2 linked regions of the Magnetofaba australis IT-1 genome follow. The protein of the gene in region 1 interacts with the protein of each later gene in a pairwise test. Links are inferred from orthologs where the notes say so. Each region holds a gene or a part of one and is shown in the gene's direction. Other genes may lie near its edges.

What was found.
Region 2: the proteins of sfsA (region 1) and MAIT1_RS13730 interact in binary tests that used the Escherichia coli proteins (3 or more experiments, as listed by UniProt). The link is inferred for Magnetofaba australis IT-1 from one-to-one orthologs.

The regions. Positions count from the first base shown.
Region 1 is NZ_LVJN01000020.1:884,527-892,650, reverse strand. The notes cover bases 5,089-8,080. They hold sfsA (DNA/RNA nuclease SfsA), read left to right. Parts: upstream 5,089-6,228; coding sequence 6,229-6,933; downstream 6,934-8,080. Other genes in these bases: MAIT1_RS16075 (hemerythrin domain-containing protein), read right to left, coding at 8,041-8,080; map (type I methionyl aminopeptidase), read left to right, coding at 6,930-7,697; MAIT1_RS21605 (PDZ domain-containing protein), read left to right, coding at 5,243-6,223. Outside these bases: transcription elongation factor GreA, read right to left, coding at 1-187; carB (carbamoyl-phosphate synthase large subunit), read right to left, coding at 523-3,747; carA (glutamine-hydrolyzing carbamoyl-phosphate synthase small subunit), read right to left, coding at 3,793-4,935; more of MAIT1_RS16075, read right to left, coding at 8,081-8,124. UniProt on the Escherichia coli protein: Binds to DNA non-specifically. Could be a regulatory factor involved in maltose metabolism.
Region 2 is NZ_LVJN01000020.1:336,234-349,011, reverse strand. Bases 8,431-11,412 are described here. They hold MAIT1_RS13730 (glutamate-5-semialdehyde dehydrogenase), read left to right. Parts: upstream 8,431-9,278; coding sequence 9,279-10,547; downstream 10,548-11,412. Other genes in these bases: nadD (nicotinate-nucleotide adenylyltransferase), read left to right, coding at 10,831-11,412; secA (preprotein translocase subunit SecA), read right to left, coding at 8,431-8,972. Also shown: MAIT1_RS13755 (tetratricopeptide repeat protein), read left to right, coding at 1-774; MAIT1_RS22060 (tetratricopeptide repeat protein), read left to right, coding at 917-2,254; MAIT1_RS13745 (tetratricopeptide repeat protein), read left to right, coding at 2,400-4,220; MAIT1_RS13740 (glycosyltransferase family protein), read right to left, coding at 4,224-5,513; more of secA, read right to left, coding at 6,267-8,430; more of nadD, read left to right, coding at 11,413-11,496; rsfS (ribosome silencing factor), read left to right, coding at 11,716-12,126; 23S rRNA (pseudouridine(1915)-N(3))-methyltransferase RlmH, read left to right, coding at 12,123-12,599. UniProt on the Escherichia coli protein: Catalyzes the NADPH-dependent reduction of L-glutamate 5-phosphate into L-glutamate 5-semialdehyde and phosphate. The product spontaneously undergoes cyclization to form 1-pyrroline-5-carboxylate.

The DNA.
Region 1 (8,124 bases):
TGATCCGCCCTTCATTGAAGCCCTGCTGCTCCTTGGCGGCGTGATACTCGGCGTTCTCCGACAGATCGCCATGGGCGCGCGCCTCTTCAATGGCGGCGACAATGCGCTTGCGCTCGGGCCCTTTGCGACTCTTCAGCTCCTCTTTGAGCTGCTCGGCTCCCTCCAGGGTCATCGGGACTTTATCCATGTTCAACGCCTTCATTCCATTGGGGTGGCCAAAACCGCCGATTTGGGTATAAACCACGGCTTTGGATAATAAAAACAGCGACGCGCCCGGCATCCCGGGCGCGTCGCCAAGTTTCTCATCCTGTGCCCGGGGGCGGAAACGCCCTAGCAGTCCGGGAAATGGCGGATATTCTGCAATGAAACAGCCATTTCGTCAACCGCAATCCACCTTGCCGTCGCCAAGCGTTTGGCCCGCCAGTGTTATTTAAAACCACGCACAAAATGACGCCCGGCTCGCCCCAGCGGCGCTTTGGCGGCGCTGGGGCGTCGCGATGCATTCATTTTTGTTCGCGGTTCTTAGTAGTAATCCTGCAACGCCCGACAACGCGACGGATAGTTGCGTCGCGCGTCGATGGCGGAGACCGCCGCGCGCATCCCCGCCACCGTGGTGAAGTACGGGATTTTGCTCATCAAGGCGGTGCGACGGATGGGGAACGAGTCCTCCAACGCGCGCTTGTCCTGGGTGGTGTTGAACACCATCACCACTTCGCCGCTCTTCATGCGATCGACGATGTGCGGACGCCCCTCATTGACCTTATTGACCGTCTCCACCTCCAGCCCCTCTGAGCGCAGGAAGTCGGCGGTGCCACGGGTGGCGGTGAGGATGAAGCCCATCTCCTGCAAGCGCCGCATGGAGAGCAAAATCGCCTTCTTGTCCTCATCCTTGACCGACACAAACACCGACTTGCCGGACGACTGCTCCAGGGTGGGCAGATTGGAGCCCGCCCCCTCCTGCGCCTTGGCGAAAGCGACGCCGAAGTTGCTGCAGATGCCCATCACCTCGCCGGTGGATTTCATCTCCGGGCCCAGCACCGGGTCCACGTGGGAGAACTTCTCAAACGGGAACACCGCCTCTTTCACCGCCACATGGGTGATGCGCGGGGTGCTGGTGAACCCGATATCGGTCAGCTTCTCACCAGCCATGACGCGGGCGGCGATCTTGGCCAGCGGATGACCGGTGGCCTTGGAGACGAACGGCGCGGTGCGCGAGGCGCGCGGATTGACTTCGAGGATGTAGACCGCGCCGTTCTGAATCGCGAACTGCACGTTCATCAACCCCTTCACCTCCAGCGCTTCGGCCAGCAGGCGGGTTTGCCGCTCGATCTCGTTGATCAGGTCCAGCCCCACAGAATAGGGCGGCAGCGAACAGGCGGAGTCGCCCGAGTGCACTCCGGCCTCTTCGATGTGCTCCATCACCCCGCCCACCACGGCGATTTCGCCGTCGGCCACGCAATCCACGTCGATCTCGATGGCGTCCTGCAGGAAGTGGTCGATGAGCACCGGGTGGTCCGGCGACGCTTGCACTGCGGTGCGCATGTAGCGGTTCAGATCCACCGAGTCATACACGATCTCCATGGCGCGCCCGCCCAGCACATAGGAGGGGCGCACCACCACCGGGTAGCCCACGTTCTCGGCGATGCGCACCGCCTCATCTTCGGAGCGGGCCAGACCGTTGGGCGGCTGGCTCAGATTGATGCGCTGCAGCAGCTGCTGGAAGCGTTCGCGGTCCTCGGCCACATCGATGGCCTCCGGCGAGGTGCCGATGATGGGCGCGCCGGCGGCTTCCAGCGCCTTGGCCAGTTTTAGCGGGGTCTGCCCGCCGAACTGCACGATGATCCCCTCCGGCTTCTCCAGATCGACGATGGACATCACGTCTTCGAAGGTGAGCGGCTCGAAGTAGAGGCGGTCGGAGGTGTCGTAGTCGGTGGAGACCGTCTCCGGGTTGCAGTTGACCATGATGGTCTCAAACCCGGCGTCGCGCAGGGCAAAGGCGGCGTGCACGCAGCAGTAGTCGAACTCGATGCCCTGGCCGATGCGGTTGGGCCCGCCGCCCAGAATCATGATTTTGCGCCGACTGGTGGGTCGCGCTTCACACTCGCGCTCGTAGGTGGCGTAGAGATAGGCGGTCTGCGAGGCGAATTCGGCGGCGCAGGTGTCCACCCGCTTATAGACGGGCACCACGCCATCGGCGATGCGGCGTGAACGGATGCGTTCCGCGCTCTCGCCCAACAGCTTGCCCAAACGCTGGTCGGAGAAGCCCATCTCCTTGAGTTCGCGCAACCGCTCGGCGCTCATGCCGTCGAAGATCACCCGTTCGAGCGACTGTTCGGCTTCAATGACCTGCTGGATCTGGTCGAGGAACCACGGATCGATGCTGGTGACCCGGTGCAGCCACTCCAGGGTTTTGCCCTGACGAAAGGCGTCGGCCACATAGAGGATGCGGTCCGGCCCCGGGTTGTGCAGCTTCTCCTCCAACTCCGCTTCGCTGCCCGGATCATCCGGGTTGATGATGGGGTCGAAGCCGGTCAGACCGGTCTCCATGGAGCGCAACGCCTTCTGCATCGACTCCTTGAAGGTGCGGCCAATGGCCATGGCCTCGCCCACCGACTTCATCTGCGTGGACAGACGCGCCTGCGCTTGCGGGAACTTCTCAAAGGTGAAGCGCGGGATCTTGGTCACCACATAGTCGATGGTGGGCTCAAACGAAGCCGGGGTGACCCCGGTGATGTCGTTCATGATCTCCGGCAGGGTGTAGCCCACCGCCAGCTTGGCCGCCACCTTGGCGATGGGGAAGCCGGTGGCTTTGGAGGCCAGCGCCGAGGAGCGCGACACGCGCGGGTTCATCTCGATGATGATCAACCGGCCAGTCTCGGGATGGATGGCGAACTGCACGTTGGAGCCGCCGGTGTCCACGCCGATCTCGCGCAGCACCGCAATGGAGGCGTCGCGCAGGATCTGATACTCCTTGTCGGTGAGGGTCTGCGCCGGGGCCACGGTGATGGAGTCGCCGGTGTGCACCCCCATGGGGTCGAGGTTCTCGATGGAGCAGACGATGATGGCGTTGTCGAGATTGTCCCGCACCACCTCCATCTCATACTCTTTCCAGCCCAGCACCGACTCCTCCACCAGCACTTCGGTGGTGGGGGAGGCCGCCAGACCGCGACGAATGATCTCCTCGAACTCTTCCAGATTATAGGCGATGCCGCCGCCCGCGCCGCCCAGGGTGAAGCTGGGGCGGATGATGGTGGGGAAGCCGATCCCCTCCTGGATCTCCTGCGCCTCCTCCCAGGTGTGGGCGAAGCCGGATTGGGGCATATCCAGGCCGATGGCGTCCATGGCGTGCTTGAACTTCTCGCGATCCTCGGCCTTTTCGATGGCCTCGGCGGAGGCGCCGATGAGCTCCACGCCGTACTCTTTGAGCACGCCAGCCGCATCCAACGCCAGCGCAGCGTTGAGCGCGGTCTGGCCGCCCATGGTGGGCAGCAGGGCGTCGGGGCGTTCGGCTTCGATGATGCAGGTGAGCGACGGCGTGGTGATGGGCTCCACATAGGTGCGGTCGGCCATCTCCGGGTCGGTCATGATGGTGGCGGGGTTGGAGTTGACCAACACCACCTCATACCCCTCCTCGCGCAGCGCCTTGCAGGCTTGGGCGCCGGAGTAGTCGAACTCGCAGGCCTGGCCGATGACGATGGGGCCGGAGCCGATGAGAAGGATCTTTTTGATGTCTGTGCGTTTGGGCATATCAGTGCGCTCTTTTCGTGACGCTGGCTCGGATCGACGGACGGATTACCCCCGCATCAGATCGACGAACTGCTTGAACAGATAGTGGGCGTCATGGGGCCCCGGACTCGCCTCGGGGTGGTGCTGCACCGAGAACACCGGCGCGTGCTTGTGACGAATGCCCTCGATGGTGCCGTCGAACAGCGAACGGTGGGTCACCTCGATGGCTTCGGGCAGACTCTCTTCGCGCACCATGAAGCCGTGGTTCTGGGAGGTCACCTCCACCGAGCCGTTGGCCAGATTCTGCACCGGATGGTTGCCGCCGCGATGGCCGAACTTCATCTTTTCGGTCTGCGCGCCCAGCGCCAGGGAGAGCATCTGATGGCCCAGACAGATGCCAAACAGCGGCTTGCCGGACTCCACCAACTCGGCGATGGCGCGAATGGCGTGCTTCACCGCATCGGGGTCGCCGGGGCCGTTGGAGAGGAACACCCCGTCGGGACTGCGCGCCAGCACCTCTTCAGCGGTGGCCGACGCGGGCAGCACGGTCAGGTCGCAACCGGCCTGCACCAGCGAGCGCAGGATGTTGCGCTTGACGCCGTAGTCGATCACCACCACCTTTTTGCGCTCGCCGCCCGGGTCGATGTCGTGGTACCCCGACTCCAGCTTCCAGCGCCCCTGCTTCCACACATAGGAGCTGTCGCAGGTCACATCGCCGGTCAGGTCCATGCCCGCCAGCCCCGGCCACGCCTTGGCTTTGTGCACCAGCGTGTCGGTATCGAACTCCACATGGGAGATCACCCCGCGCATGGAGCCGTGTTCGCGCAGATGCGCCACCAACTTGCGGGTGTCGATGCCCTCAATGGCGGGAATCTTATGCCGTTTGAGGAAGGTGTCCAGATCCTCCTGGGCGCGCCAGTTGGAGAGGCGTCGCGCCGACTCCTTGACCACGAAGCCGCGAATCCACGGCTGCTTGGACTCCATGTCCTCGGGATTGATGCCGGTGTTGCCGATCTGGGTATACGTCATGGTGACGATCTGGCCAGCGTAGGAGGGATCGGACATGATCTCCTGATAGCCGGTCATGGAGGTGTTGAAGCAGACCTCGCCCACCTTCTCGCCGGGCGCGCCCAGGGCGCGACCATCGAAGCGTGAGCCGTCTTCCAGAACCAGGACCGCGCGGCCCTGTGCGTTGCTATGGCCTTCCAAGGATCTCTCCTGTTCGGAGTGTGGCGCGGCCTCCCCGTTTGGGGCCGCGCGCTGGCGGGCGTTGCGGCGCGCCGCACAATATGGGAAAAATACCCCATATTGTTGGAAGAATATCGCGCCGATTTCGCCTTTTTATCCATCTGCAATAAAGGGACGAGCCGCTTATACCGCTCTGGACGCATGGCGTCAATGGCGCGTTGGAGCCGCATTGACCATGGTTGCTAGACCATACAAAAAAATGCTTAAAATGGATAGAGGTTCCACAGAAAATCCTGCTCGCGCGCTGCGCCGGTTAGGGAGAGAGAGCATGAAGCGTCGCTTATCATTGATTGCGCTGTGCGCGCTGATGGGGTTATCGGCGACATCCGCCCTGGCGGGGGGCTGGCTGGGGGTCACCGTCACCCCGCCGCGCGGCGTGGCGGTGGCGGAGATCATTAAAGAGAGTCCAGCCGACCGCGCCGGGTTGCAGCGCGGCGACGTCATCCTCACCGTCGACGGCCATCAGGTGCAGAACGCCGGACACTTTGCCCACCTGATCAATAGCGGTCGCCCCGGCGACGCCGCCAAGCTGGAGGTGCAGCGCGACGGCAAGAAGCTGACCCTGGAGGCGCCGCTGGATGACAGCCGCGACCACGCTGTGATGAACGGCGGCGGCAACGGCGGCTGGGGCGAGATGATCAACCGCGCCACGCAGATGCTGCCGCGCCCGTCGATGAATAGCGCGCCCATGAACGGCTCGCTCTACGCCGCGCCGCAAACCGGCGGGTATGGCGCGCCCGAGGCCGACCCCCACTATGCGCCGCCGCCCAGCGCCTACGGCTATCCTGAGGTCACGCCGCAGCAGCAGCGCAGCGACTTCTCCGGCAGCGTGCGCCCGGGCGGGCGGCAGCACTTTTTTGGCATGAATCCCAACGCCGCGCCGCAATCCGGGTTGGCCCCTGCGCCCACCGCGCCGCCCGCCGCCGCCACGCCGACGCAGCCCGCCGAGCGGCCCGAAGCGGCGCTCGCCCCGAATCCGGCTGACGCGCCGTGGCTGGGTCTGGCCATGGCGCCGGACCCCAACGGCGTGCGCATCGCCGCCGTGGCCCCGCACAGTCCGGCGCAACGGGCCGGACTGCAAAAAGGCGACCTGCTCACCCGCTTCAATGGCGAAACAGTGGCCGACCCCGACCAGGTGGCGAAGACGGTGATGGCCATGCGTCCGGGCGAATTGGTCACCCTCTCGCTCACCCGCCAAGGGGATGCGCAGACCATTCAGATGGCGCTGGGCGCGCGCCCGGCGCGGTAAACGGCGTGGAGTACCCCACCCCGCTGCTGTCGGGCCGTCTGCGCAAACGCTATAAACGGTTCCTGGCCGATATCGTGCTGGATTCCGGCGAAGCCATCACCGCCCACTGCGCCAACTCCGGCTCCATGCGCGGCCTGATGGCGGACAACGCCCGCGTGCGCGTGAGCCACGAACCCGACCCCAAACGCAAGTTGGCCTGGAGTTGGCAACAGGTGGAGGCCGACGGGGCCTGGGTGGGCATCCACACCGGGCTGGCCAACCGCATCGCCGAAGAGGCGCTGCTGGCGGGTCAAATCACGGAACTGAATGGCTTTTCCAGCCTCAAAAGAGAGGCGCGCTATGGCGACTCGCGGCTGGATTTCCGCCTCGATGGCGAGAATGGTCCCCTTGGCTACATGGAGGTCAAGAGCGTGACGCTGCGCATCGGCGCGTGCGCCGCCTTTCCCGATGCGGTGACCACTCGCGGCCAGCGCCACTTGGAGGAGTTGCGCCGCGCCCGCGCCGAAGGACTCGACGCCAGCTTGCTGTTTTTAATTCAACGGGGCGACTGCGCGACACTGCGCGCCGCCCATGAGATCGACCCGGACTACGCCGCCGGACTGCGCCGCGCGCAAGACGATGGCGTGCGCATTTTGGCTTACGCTTGTGATGTCACGGCGCAAGGCGTGACAGTAAGAGGGCCGACGCCCCTGGAGATGGATCCCGCATGATCACCATGAAGAGCCCTGCTGAAATCGAACAGATGCGCCCCAGCTGCGTGCTGGCCGCCGAGACGTTGAAGATGATCGAAGAGCACGTCAAACCCGGCGTGACCACCGACCAGTTAAACGAAATCTGCCATCAATACATCATTGATCACAACGCCTACCCGTCGCCGCTCAACTACCGCGGCTTTCCCAAGTCCATCTGCACCTCGGTCAACCATCAGGTGTGCCACGGCATCCCCAGCGACCGCGAACTGCGCGACGGCGACATCATCAATGTGGACATCACCACCACGCTGGATGGCTGGTACGGCGACAACAGCAAGACCTTTTTCGTCGGCAAGCCCTCACCCAAAGCCGAGAAGATCGTGCGCATCGCCAAGGAGTGTCTGGATCTGGGGATTGGGCAGGTGCGCCCGGGCGGACACATCGGCGACATCGGCGCGGTGATCGAAGAGCATGCGCGCAAAAATCGTTGCACCGTGGTGCGGGAGTATTGCGGCCACGGCATTGGCCGCAAATTCCATGAGGAGCCCGCCGTGCTGCACTATGGCGTGCGCGGCGAAGGGGTGGAGATGAAGCCGGGCATGACCTTCACCATCGAACCCATGGTCAATCTGGGCAAACCGGCCATCAAGCACATGCCCGACAAGTGGACCGTGGTGACCCGCGACCACAGCCTCTCCAGCCAGTTCGAACACACTATTCTGGTCACCGACACCGGCTATGAAGTACTCACCGACATTGACGGCGAATATCCCATCACCTGATCCAGTCAGTCGAATTCAAAACAGAACATTGGCTATTTTGGAAATGAAAGATATCGAGGGCTTTGCCCTCGAGCTCCCAAGATCAAAATCCAAACCATGGGCTCCGCCCATACCCGCTTAAGGGTCACAGACCCTATGACGATTTGGCAGGATTGCCAAATCGGACTCGCGCAGCGAGCCCGAAGGGTGAGGGCCATGGATGGCCCGAATCAATCCCGACAAATTTCCGTTGGAAATTTGTCCCAGAGTCAACGCAAGCTGAACCGACGTCACGCAAACATTTGACATTCTGTACAGTTTTGGTTTCGCATAATTTTAGACCAGACCGCCTCCTACCGGTGCGTCAATCCCGACCCGGGGCGTCCAGCACCGCCGGGAACAGACGCTCCTCTTCGAACTGAATCCGCTCGCTGAGTTTTTTCAGGCA
Region 2 (12,778 bases), 550 kb from region 1 along the record:
CGCGCCAAATCTGGCGGCAAGCCGATAGCAGCGGCCCGTCCGCGCAAACCTGACACACCCCCGGCATCGCCCGCTCCAGCTCAACTGGTTGCGCAGCGGCATCCCACATCCGAGCCCACCACGACGCCAGCGCAAGCAGAATCCCCCTCTGCGCAATCCGGCCGCAGCGCCCATGCGCAGATCACCCCCATGTTTCGCGGCAAGCCGCCCACCATTCCTCGCCAGCAAGCGCCCGCAGTACAAGCGCCACCGCCTTCGGCTCCCATGCCCATTGCATCCGGCCCGCTGGACGCCACGTTGATTCCCAAGGCGGCGATCTTCACCGCCATGGAGCGCGGCGACTACGTCACCGCCGCCCAGGGGCTGCACTACTACGCCATCGCCGGGGTGGATGAGGCGCAATTCAACCTGGCGGTGATGTATGACACCGGCAAAGGAGTCGCGCAGGACTACAACGAGGCGCTCAAATGGTATCGCGGCGCCGCTTTGCAGGGGCATCCGCAGGCGCAAGCCAATCTGGCTGCGCTGTATGAGGCGGGATTGGGCGCGCCGCAGGACCCCTTCAAAGCGGCGACGTGGTTCCAACTGGCGGCGGATCAGGGCGTGCCCATGGCGCAGTATCGTCTGGCGCGCCTCTATGCCGAAGGGCGCGGCGTGGAGCATGACCCCGACGAAGCGCGACACTGGTATGCGCAAGCGGCGAAACGGGGGTTTGCCCCCGCACGCGCGGCGTTGGAGGAGATGGCGCCAGCTCCTGTCGGCGCCCAACAGTGATGCCGATCAATCCCGCCCGCGCGCGCTTGAGGGGTAATCCGGCAGGCATTGCCCCCGCATCGGCGTCACCCCTTGAGAGTGTGCGGCGATCCCTCGCATAATCTTCCCAACCGCCCCCAACGCCTGCTCGGAAAGTGACCCCATGCGCCTTGTGACGCTGATCGCGATTCTCGCCCTATGTCTGCCTGCGCCCGCGCATGCGCAGAGCAGCGAAGCGGATCAGCTGGTCGCCCAGGGCAAGCAGCTCCTCGCTCAACGCAAACTGATGTGGCCGCCAGGCAAGAGCGCCTACAGCATCCTCAAGCGCGCGCTGGAGTTGGAGCCCAATCATGTGGAGGCGCGGCGGGCCATGGCGGCCATCGCCCAACGCTACATGACGCTGGCGCGGGAGGATCTGGAGGCCGGACGGCGCAAGCAGGCGGCCTCGCGTCTCTACCGGGCGCGTAAGGTGGTGGACAAAGGCTATGGCGATGCGGCGCTGCTGGCGCAGTTGGAGGCGCGACTGCAGAAATCAACCCACACGCGCAAGAGGCGTCCGACGCCACAGCGCGTCGCCGCAAAACCGCCATCCGCCTCGAATTCCGCCAAATCAGAGCCCCCTGCCGTTCAGCCAGACCCGGCTTCCGCCCAAACAGCCGACGCCGACACTCCGGCTCCGACCAGAGCGCCACGCGCCATCGCTTCGTCTGCATCGACATCAGGCAAGGCGACGCCTCCAGGCGACAAACCAGCCCGGTCCAAGCCAAAACCCGCCATTGCGCAGCCTGTTGCAGCCCCCGCCCAGTCGCGGAGCGTCGCCGACGAGCCGGACTCCCCATCTTCAAAAAAACCGCCCGGTGCAGCCAAGATCGCCGCTGCGCCACAACAACTGGCCGAAACTCCGGACAAGCCGCCCGCCCCTGGCCCGATGCTCCATGCCGACATCGCCCCCAGGGCGCGCATGCGTCCGCAACAACCGGCGGTGGATGACCCCACGCCATCCACGCCAGCCGCATCCGCCGAGTTGGAACCCCTGCTTCTCTCCAAGGCGGAGATCTTCGCCGCGATCAATCGCGGCGATCTGCACACTGCGGCGCAGGGGTTCTACTACTACGCCATCGCCGGGGTGGCGGATGCGCAATATAATTTTGGCGTGATGTTCGATACCGGTAAAGGTCGGCCCCAGGACTACGCCCAGGCGTTCAAGTGGTATCGTCGCGCGGCCCTGCAAGGGCATGCGCGGGCGCAGACCAATCTGGGCACGCTGTATGACAGCGGCGCCGGGACGCACCAGGATTATATCAAAGCAGCCAAGTGGTATCGGCTGGCCGCCGAGCAGGGGTTGGCGGTGGCGCAATACAATCTGGGCGCGATGTATGAGAACGGCCAGGGCGTTGCGCGCGATCCCAAAAAGGCGCGCCATTGGTATGAGAAAGCCGCCGGACAGGGCCTGGGCCCGGCGCGCAAGGCGTTGGGCCTGGCTGACGTCGAGCCGGAATAACCCCGCCCCGCCGGGCTACTCTGTCGTCGCCCCCAGCGCCCGCGTGATGCCTCCGGTTGCGGCTTTTCGCTGTACAGCGTTGCAATCTCTCAACTATTCTCGTTACTGGTGAGTTTCCTACCCAGCACAGCAGGAGATGAAAGTTGTGGAGAGTCTGAAATCACTCCTGGCGGGATTACAGCCCTATGGCGGCCCAATTTTGATCTGGCTTCAGGACAACTGGATTGGCGCGCTGGCCGTCGCCATTCCCGTGGGGTTGTTCGTCAATTGGCTCTCGTCCAAGTGGTTCTCCTCGGACAAACCGACAAAGTTCACCCACAAATCCCACAGCGGCAACGTGCAACACACGGAAAACATGGCGCAGGGCGACCAATCCAATACCCATGTGACCGACCACAGCACTGCGCAAGGCGATATCACACACAATGGAGACCGCATTAATGGCGACAAGGTGGTTGTAAATAACACCTTTAGCGCAGAAACCATTGACGAAGTGAAGAAGGCAGGCTTGGCCGAAGCCGCAATCCACAACTTCTCCAAGCGTTTGGATATCCAGCAAGTCCCCCCCTATGAGTGGGACGCCATGCTGCGTGAGTTTGCCGAGCGCTATCTGAGATTGCAGGCGGAGTTGGATCAACTCAAAACCAACGATGCAGAAGTGGGGGCGCTCAAGGAGAAGGCGCAAGCATTCATGGCGGAAGGCCAATGGGTCGAAGCAGATGCCGCATTACAAGAGGCCAAAACCCTGGCTTGCGTGACTGCCCTGAAGCAAAAGCAACAAGCCGATGAGGGGCTGCGCACCGCCGCGCAACTGGCCAAGGCTCAAGCAAATGCACGTCTATCTCAATTGGATTATGCCGGAGCGCTCGACGCCTTGCAGGAGGCGGTGGAGTTGATGCCGCCAGGGCGGGATCGTGAATGGGAGCTTGAGCGCGCTGATCTACTGTTTGCCTTAGGCAGAGCAACAGGCGAGATGGGGAATTTTGCAGGTTCAGAAAATTACCACATCAAGTCAATGGAATTGCGGAACAAATATGACGCCTCTATCAATGAAAAGGTAAAATCCATACTTAGCTTGGCCTCAAGTGTTGAACATCAAGGACGCGTCACAGATAGCGAGAAACTGTACTTACAGGGTATAGAATTACTGAATATTTCAGAAAACGCCGACAAAAATCTCCTCTCAATAGCAACGGCTAACCTAGCAGGTTTATATAGCGACCAAGGGGACTTTGTTCAGGCTGAGAAGTTATTCATAAAGTCACTTGAAATAACTAAATCCTTACCTCATAAAAATCCATCTGATCTAGGCCGGATCATGAACAATATAGCACAAATGTATATTGTCCAAGAGCGTCTTCCTGAAGCAGAGTCTATTCTTCAGTCCATTGTAAATGAGTTTGAAGTTACCAAAAACCTTATGCATCCCACATTCGGGATAGTATTATCTAATCTTGCCAGCGTTCATAAGCTACAAGGGAATTTTAAAGCCGCGAGAGCCCTATATGAGCGTGATCTAGAAATTGTAGCTAATGCCTATGGAAGGGCTCACCCTGGTTACGCAAAAACATTAAACAATATGGGGTCACTTTGCTGGGAAGAGAAGGAGTTTCAGGAGGCTGAATCATTTTTTCAACAATCTATCGAAATATACGAAAATTTACTAGGACATGAACATCCAGACTTGGCCATGTCTTTACAAAATCTAGGTGGTGTGTATTTTTCACAAAAGAAAGAAAATCACGGGGAGGCATTAATTAAACGCGCCTCTGAGATCATGCTGGCCAAACTGCCCGAGAGCCCCAATACCGCCACTGTGTTAAAAAATCACGCCCAAGTCCTGGACGCCCTGAACCGCCCCCAAGAGGCCCAACAGCAGCGAGACTTGGCGGCGGAAGTGATGCGCCGCCACGAGGCGCGCAACGCTGAAAAGACTACACCCACCGTGGCGGAGGCGACAGAGTAACCCCTACCCCTCGCCGGTGCTCTCCGCGTCGGCCACCTCTTCTAGCAGAGCGGCCAGTTGGCGGGTGAGGCGGCGGCGTTCGTACTGGGCGGCCTTTTGCGGGTCCGGGGCGCTGGCTTGGCCGTCGCGCAGTTGCGCGATGAAGGCGGGCAGCGCGTCCACCATGGCGTCGGTGTGGTGCAGGGGGATGATCTCCCGCCCACCGCAATCGCGCAGCAGATTGGCCGCATCGCCGGTGGGATCGGCCAGAGCCAACACCGGACGCCCCAGACGCAGATATTCAAACAATTTGGCCGGAATCAGGTGGTGGAAGTTGGCCCCCTGGAACAGCATTAAACCGTCGGCCAGGGCCATCTCCCGCAGCGCCTCCTCGTAGGGAATTCCCGGCAGCACCTCCACCATATCCGCCACATGGTTGGCCACCGCCAGTTGGCGCAGGTAATCCTCCTCCTGGGAGCCGCGAAAACGCACGCGCAGGGTCTCCGGCCCCACCATGCCGTAGTGACGCAGCTTGCCCAGGGCCTCGAAGAAGCTCACCGGGTCGCGCTCCTCGTGGCCGGGATAGAGTCCGCCGCTGTGCAGCAGGGTCACCGGGCCGTCGATCTGCGCATTGGCCGGACGTTGGGGGAGCGTGGCGAAATCCGCCTCGTCATAGCCGTTGGCGATGACGGCGAAGTGCTCCGGCGGATTCACCGGGTAGCGGTTTTCATACAGCTTTTGAATGCCGGGGGTGGTGATCACGGCGCGACTGCACGAAGCCATGTGACGCGCCTCCAGCAACACGTGTTGGTCGTGGCGGGCGCGGTCGGCGGGGAAGGTGTTGGTCCACTGGGCGTCGCGGAAGTCGGCGATCCACGGCAGGCCGGTGAGGCCGCTCAGGGTGTGGGCGATCATGTGGCAACTGGCGATGGGGTATGTGGCCCAGATCACTTCGGGTTTGTGTTGTTTGATCAGTTGCAGGCCGCGGCGGATGGCGAAGGGGCGCCAGGTGGCCCAGCGGTCGGGGCTGGCGAGAAAGCCGGGGTAGCGTCCCAGAATCGACAGATGGCGTTTGGCGTCCCACGCCTGCGGGCGGGCCACGGGGGCGTCTTTGGGGATTTCGCCCAGTTGGGTGGTCCCGGTCTGTTCGTAGGCGCGGGGGTGGGCGGAAAGAATGATGGGATCCCAACCCCAATCGGGCAGGTAGCGACTGAATTTGAGGGCGCGTTGGGCGCCGCTGTAGCCTTGGGCGGGGGGTAGTGGAAGGCGATCATCAGCACGCGGCGGCGTGTGTCCATGACTGGCGACTCCCAAGCCCACTCTATCTGGATGCGGCGACCAAAGGTTGCGCGCGCACGGAGTAAAACTAATCGAGGTCCAGGAGGGCGTCCCTCCTGGCGGGTCCAGGGCGGCGCCCTGGCGGATCATTAAGGCGGAGCCTTAATATCTAACTTTTTTAAATTGCGCCCCCTTTTCAAAAGCAAAATCGCAGATTTTGCTGGGGCGCTTCCTGACTCAATTTGCTCTGGCAAATTGAGAGAGGGGTCTGGGGAGAGATCTCCCTAGCATGCCGCCGAAGGCGGCGGTCTTGGGCTGGCGACCAACTCTCCCGGATGCGGCAATCTTGGGCTCGCTCCCTCACTCCACCAAAGACGATGGTCTTGGGCGCGCTCCGATCTTCGTTAGTTGCTACAAGGGCAGACTACCCTAACCCCAGCGCTTTCCCGCACACACTTTTTGGCTTTCCCGAGTCCACAGCCCTAGAGCATTCGCTCCTGTCGGCTACGCCGACATATCGCTCACCGCCGTTTCCCGTTTTCCCCCGTGCTGGCTCAACCCTTCCAGCTTCTCTTCCAAATCCTGACTGGCTCAACCTTTTCTCAAGGGGGAAACGGCTGAAAGCTTAAAGATATTGGGGCGCTGCCCCAAACCCCGCCAGGGCGCCGCCCTGGACCCGCTTAAGGGGCGCAGCCCCTTAAGAATCCCGCCTCCGGCCAGCCGGAGGCCAATAGTCAGCGCCAGCTCAAGCTGCGTCACGCAAACACTTTTACTCCGCGTAGATCAGGCCTACGCCAGCTTGCCGTGGCAATGCTTGTACTTCTTGCCCGACCCACACGGACACGGATCGTTGCGCCCAATCTTATCGCCCTCACGCCGATACGGCGTATGCGCCGCATCCTGCTCCGGCTGCGGCGCCGACTCCCCCGCATAAGACTCAGCGTCCGCATGGATCATGTTCATCTCTTGCTGCCGCTGCGCCGCCAACTCCGCCTCACGCGCCTCAACCTCATCCGGCTGCTGCACCTCCACCTTGGCCAGGAACTCAATGGCGTCCATCTTAATGCGGTCCAGCAAGCCCTCAAACAGCTCAAACGCCTCGCGCTTGTACTCGTTCAACGGATCCTTCTGCGCATAACCCCGCAAGTGAATCCCCTCTTTCAAGTGGTCCATGTTGAGCAGATGCTCCTTCCACAGACCATCAAGCAGTTGCAGCAGGATCGATTTTTCCAGATAACGCATCAACGGCGCCGTCAAACGCTCCTCACGCGCCGCGCAATAGGCGTTCAGAGCCTCCTTGGCGCGCTCATGGGCCACCGCGCTGGTGACGCCCTCTTCATGCTTCCAGCTCTCGGCGTCCACCACCACGCCAAATTGATGCTGCACCGCGTCGCTAAAGGCCTTGGCGTCCCACTCCTCCGGGTAGATCTCCTCGTTGAGATGCTGCTCAACCAGGTCCGCCAAAATCTCCTCGCGAATCTCCTGGATGTAGGCCTGAATGTCCTCCGCCTCCATCAGCTCCTTGCGCTGCTCGTAGATCACCTTGCGCTGCTCGTTCATCACATCGTCGAACTTGAGCAGGTTCTTGCGGATATCGAAGTTGCGCCCCTCCACCTTCTTCTGCGCCGACTCCACCGCCTTGTTGATCCACGGATGGATGATCGCCTCCCCCTCCTCCAGACCAAATTTCTGCAGCATGGCGTCCATGCGATCGGAGCCGAAGATGCGCATCAGATCGTCCTGCAGCGACAGGTAGAAGGTGGACGAACCCGGGTCGCCCTGACGCCCGGAACGGCCACGCAACTGGTTGTCGATGCGGCGGGATTCGTGGCGCTCAGAGCCGATGATGTGCAGACCGCCCGCCGCCAGCACCTCGGCCTTCTCGGCGGCGCACTCGGCGCGAATCTGCGCTTCCAGCTCGGCGCGCTTCTCTTCCGGCGTGTCGGGCTTGATCTCATTTTTGATGCGCATGTCGGGGTTACCGCCCAACTGGATGTCGGTGCCGCGACCGGCCATGTTGGTGGCGATGGTCACCGCGCCCTTGCGACCCGCCTGGGCCACGATCTCCGCTTCGCGCTCGTGCTGCTTGGCGTTGAGGATTTCGTGCTTGATCTTGCGCTGCTTGAGGAATTTGGAGACCACCTCGGACATCTCGATGGAGACCGTGCCCACCAGCACCGGCTGCCCCTTGGCGTTGCGCTCGACGATATCTTCCGCCACCGCATTGAGCTTCTCCTGCAGGGTGCGGAACACCACATCGTCGTTATCGATGCGCACCATGGGCCGGTTGGTGGGGCAGATCACCACATCCAGATTATAGGTGCTGGAAAACTCCGACGCTTCGGTGTCGGCGGTGCCGGTCATGCCCGACAGTTTGTTGTAGAGACGGAACAGATTCTGGAAGGTGATGGAGGCCAGGGTTTGCGATTCATTCTGAATCATCACCTGCTCTTTGGCCTCCAGCGCCTGGTGCAGGCCGTCGGAGTAGCGACGACCGGGCATCATGCGGCCGGTGAACTCGTCGATGATCACCACTTCGCCATCTTTGACGATGTAGTCCTTGTCATTTTCGAACAGCGCATGGGCGCGCAACGCCTGGTTGACGTGGTGCACCATCTCCATGTTGCCCAGGTCATACAGATCGCCGTTGGTCAGCAGACCCGCCTCTTTGAGCAGAACCTCAATGGCCTCGTTGCCCTCTTCGGTGAAGGTCACCGTGCGCGCCTTCTCATCCACCGTGTAGTGGGTCTCGCGCTCCAGTTTGGGGATCACCGCGTTGACCTGATAGTACTTGTCGGTGTTGTCCTCGGTGGGACCGGAGATGATCAACGGCGTGCGCGCTTCGTCAATGAGGATGGAGTCCACCTCGTCGACGATGGCGTAGTTCAGCGGGCGCTGCACCATCTCCTCTAAGGAGAACTTCATGTTGTCGCGCAGGTAGTCGAAACCAAATTCGTTATTGGTGCCGTAGGTGATGTCGCAGGCGTAGGCCTCTTTGCGCTGGGCGTCGTCCAGCCCATGCACGATCACCCCGGTGGTGAGCCCCATGAAGCCGTAGAGCTTGCCCATCCACTCGGCGTCGCGTTTGGCCAGGTAGTCGTTCACCGTCACCAGATGCGCGCCGCGTCCGGCCAGCGCGTTGAGGTAGAGCGGCAGCGTGGCCACCAGCGTCTTACCCTCACCGGTCTTCATCTCGGTGATCTTGCCCTGGTGCAGCACCATGCCGCCCACCAACTGCACATCGTAGTGGCGCATGCCCAAGGCCCGCACGCCGCCTTCGCGCACCGCGGCAAACGCCTCGGGCAGCAGCGCGTCCAGCTCCTCGCCATTGTCCAGACGTTGGCGGAACTGGGCGGTGAGACCCTTCAGCTCTTCGTCGGAGAGCTTCTGCATCTGCGGCTCAAGCGCGTTGATCTGATCCACCAGCGGATTGAGGGATTTCAGATAGCGGTCGTTGGCGGAGCCGAAAATCTTGCGGGCGATAGCCTGAAACATGTCGTATTCCTGAAATGAACGAGTCGGGGGCCTGGGGAAACCGGCAAAGCGGTTCGCGCGCGCGGCCCGCCATACGGATGCGATTGCGCTGGAAGCGAGATTTGTACCACATTCGGCCCAATCAACGCCATCCCTGCTCGGCTTGAAACGGTCTGCGGCGCCGTTTCTGTTGGCCTGCGGTGAAATTTCATGCAGGAGACTGGACGAATCAACCCATTCGCGGCATCCTTGCACCAATTGAATTTTTGCATCCGCCCGGTTGCAAAAATTCAATTCACAACCCTATCAGCAAGTTGAAGAGCACACATGAGTGAAGCGGCGCAATTAATCGAACAGATCGGCAAACGCGCTCGCGCGGCCTCGCGCAAAGTCGCCTGGCTCGACGGCGAAGTCAAAGACAACGCCCTGCGCGCCATGGCCGACGTATTGCTGGCCAAGCGGGTCCATCTGCAAAACGAGAACGCCAAGGATCTGGAAGCCGGGCGCGCCAATGGCCTGACGTCGGCCATGCTCGACCGCCTGACCCTGAGCGATAAAGTGATCGAAGGCATGGCCGAAGGCATTCGCCAGATCGCCGCCCTGCCCGACCCCATTGGCGAGATCACCGGCGTCAAGCGTCGCCCCAACGGCATCCGCGTCGGTCATATGCGCGTGCCCCTGGGCGTCATCGGCATCATCTATGAGTCGCGCCCCAACGTCACCGCCGACGCCGCCGCCCTGGCGGTCAAATCCGGCAACGCGGTGATCCTGCGCGGCGGCTCCGAGGCGATCCACTCCAATCGCGCCATCGCCGCCTGTCTGGCCGAAGGGCTGGCCATGGCCGGCGCCCCCGCCGACGCCGTGCAGGTGGTGGAGACCACCGATCGCGCCGCCGTCGGCGCCCTGCTGCGCGCCGACAAGTATGTGGACATCATCATTCCGCGCGGCGGCAAGAGCCTGATTCAGCGCGTGATGGAAGACGCCACCATTCCGGTGATCAAGCACCTGGACGGCGTCTGCCACGCCTATGTGGATGAGCACGCCGACCTGCACATGGCCGAAGAGATCATCTGCAACGGCAAAATGCAGCGCACCGGCGTGTGCAACGCCCTGGAGACCATCCTCATTCACCAGGACGTGGCCACCACCTTTCTGCCCGCCATGGCCAAGCGCCTGCACACTGGCGGCTGCGCCCTGCGCGTCTGTCCTCGCAGCGCCGAAGCCATCGGCGAAGCCGCGCCCACTCAGCCCGCCACCGAGGCCGACTGGGAGGCTGAATATCTGGACGCCATTCTCGCCGTGCGCGTGGTGGACTCCATGGACGACGCCATGGATCACATCGACCAATACGGCTCACGCCACACCGAGGTGATCATCACCAAGGACTATGCGGCTTCGCAGCGTTTTCTGCGTCAGGTGGACGCCGCCGCCGTCATGGTCAACGCCTCCTCGCGCTTTAACGACGGCTTCCAGTTCGGCCTGGGCGCCGAAATGGGCATCTCCACCGATAAGCTCCACGTGCGCGGCCCGGTGGGTTTGGAAGGGCTCACCTGCCAGAAATGGATCGTGTTGGGCGATGGGCAGGTGCGCAGTTGACCAATTAAATTATTTGGGGTGATGGAAGATATTGGGGCTTCGCCCCAAACCCCATGAGGGCTCCGCCCTCAACCCACCAGGGCTTCGCCCTGGACCCACGAGGGCGCTGCCCTCGACCCGGCAGGGCGCCGCCCTGCACCCGCTGGGGGCAGCGGCCCCCAGACCCCGGAAAATCGCGCCAATAAATGTCGCGATTTTCCACCTTTTATTATCGTGCTTTCACGCAGTATCGCGTTTATTTGCGAATTTGGGAGACACACTTTATGCGAGTTATCACGCGCCCATGATTCAGGCGCAACGCATCGGTTTAATGGGCGGTAGTTTCGACCCGCCCCACCACGGCCATCTGCGCGCCGCCCTGGAAGCGGTGGAGGCGCTGCGGCTGGACCGTCTCCTCTTCATCCCCACCGGCGCGCATCCGTTCAAGGGCGAATCCCAGCGCATGCCCCCGCAACACCGTCTGGCCATGACCCGACTGGCCATCGCTGATGAACCCCGATTCGACGTATCGGATATCGAAATCCAACGCGCAGGAACCGCCTACACCATCGACACCCTGCGCGATCTGTCGCAGCAATTCCCAGCCGATGAGTTGATCCTACTGCTGGGCGCGGATCTTCTTGGCGAGTTGCACCTGTGGAAGGATTGGCGCGAGCTATTGGAGTATGCACACCTTTGTGTGATGAACCGTCCCGGTTATGATGCGCGCCCGGCGTGTTCGCTGGCTTCGGGAGTTCTGCTCAAGCATCAAGCGCCGCCGGATGGCGAACCGATTCCCGATTATGATGATCAATACTTCTATGGGGCGCTGACCATTCGCGACCTGGAGATCAGCAGCACGGATTTACGCCAACGCTTGCGCCAGGGGCGCAGTATCCGTTATTTCACCCCGGAGCCGGTGATCGCGTACATCCAGGAGCATGGCCTGTATGGTCAGGCGACCCAGTAAAAATGTTTGCCTGACCAAGCCCGAGCTCGCGCTGACTCAGGAGACAAATTTCCAAAGGAAATTCGTCGGGATTCTTAAGGGTCGGTGACCCTTAAGCGGTGTGTGGGGCGGGCCCCACGACTTTCCGGGAGCTTGAGGGCAAAGCCCTCGATATCTTTCATCTCCCAAAATTTTTCACAGAGAAGAATGACACTGATGCAATCAGGAGCGAAAAAACGCATGAGCGACGAAACGCTGTTCCCCATGATGCCCAGCGAAGAGCTTGTGGAGCTGATCCGCGAAACCCTGGATGACAAGAAGGGTGAAGACATTGTGGTGATGGACCTGCGCGAGCGTTCGGTCTTCACGGACTATTTTGTGATCTGCACAGGCCGCTCCACCACCCACGTGGCGTCGCTGGCCGATGCGGTGGACCAACTGGCCTCCAAGCCAGGCGTTGAGGTGATCGGCGTGGAAGGGTTGCCGGAAGCGCAGTGGGTGCTGCTGGACTTCGGCGACGTGCTGGCGCACATCTTCCTGGCCGAACAGCGGGAGTACTATGCGCTGGAGAAGCTGTGGGATGACGCCCACGACGCCCCCGATGAAGAGATTCTGGAGCGGGTGATGAAGCGCGAATCCGCCACCTCGTGAGGTTTCGCATCGTCGCTGTGGGCAAGGGGATGCCGCGTCCCATCACCCAACTATGCGACGACTACGCCAAGCGGCTCAAGCGCCACGGCGGGCTGGAGGTGATCGAGATCCCCGAGGCCCGCGCCGACCGTGAGCGCGAAGCGGGCCGCCGTCAGGCCATGGCCGACGAGGCGCAACGGCTATTGGCCAAAGTCCCCGATGGCGCCTTGGTGGTGACGCTGGATCGCGGCGGCAAGTTAATCGACTCCGAGGCGTTCGCCGCGCAGTTGGGGCGCTGGCGTGACGACGGCGAACGCAGCATCTGCTTTCTGCTGGGCGGCCCCGACGGCTTGGACGACTCGGTGCTGACCCAGGCGCGCTTCTCCCTCTCCTTTGGTCCCATGACCTTCCCCCACCCCCTGGCCCGCGCCATGCTCTGCGAGCAGGTCTACCGCGCGGTGACCATCCTGGAACGCATCCCGTATCACAGATAAAATCGTATTGATTCTATTGCGTGCGCATTTCTGGTATCCTCTTGCTGCGGCGGTATCTCCCATTCGCAGCAGTCGACGTTCATACGCACGCTGAAACGCCTTTATACGCGCCGCATGGTCTTCAACTTTCTTATGATTCCTGAAAGGAACACCCCATGCGACCTTTTGCACAACCCAAC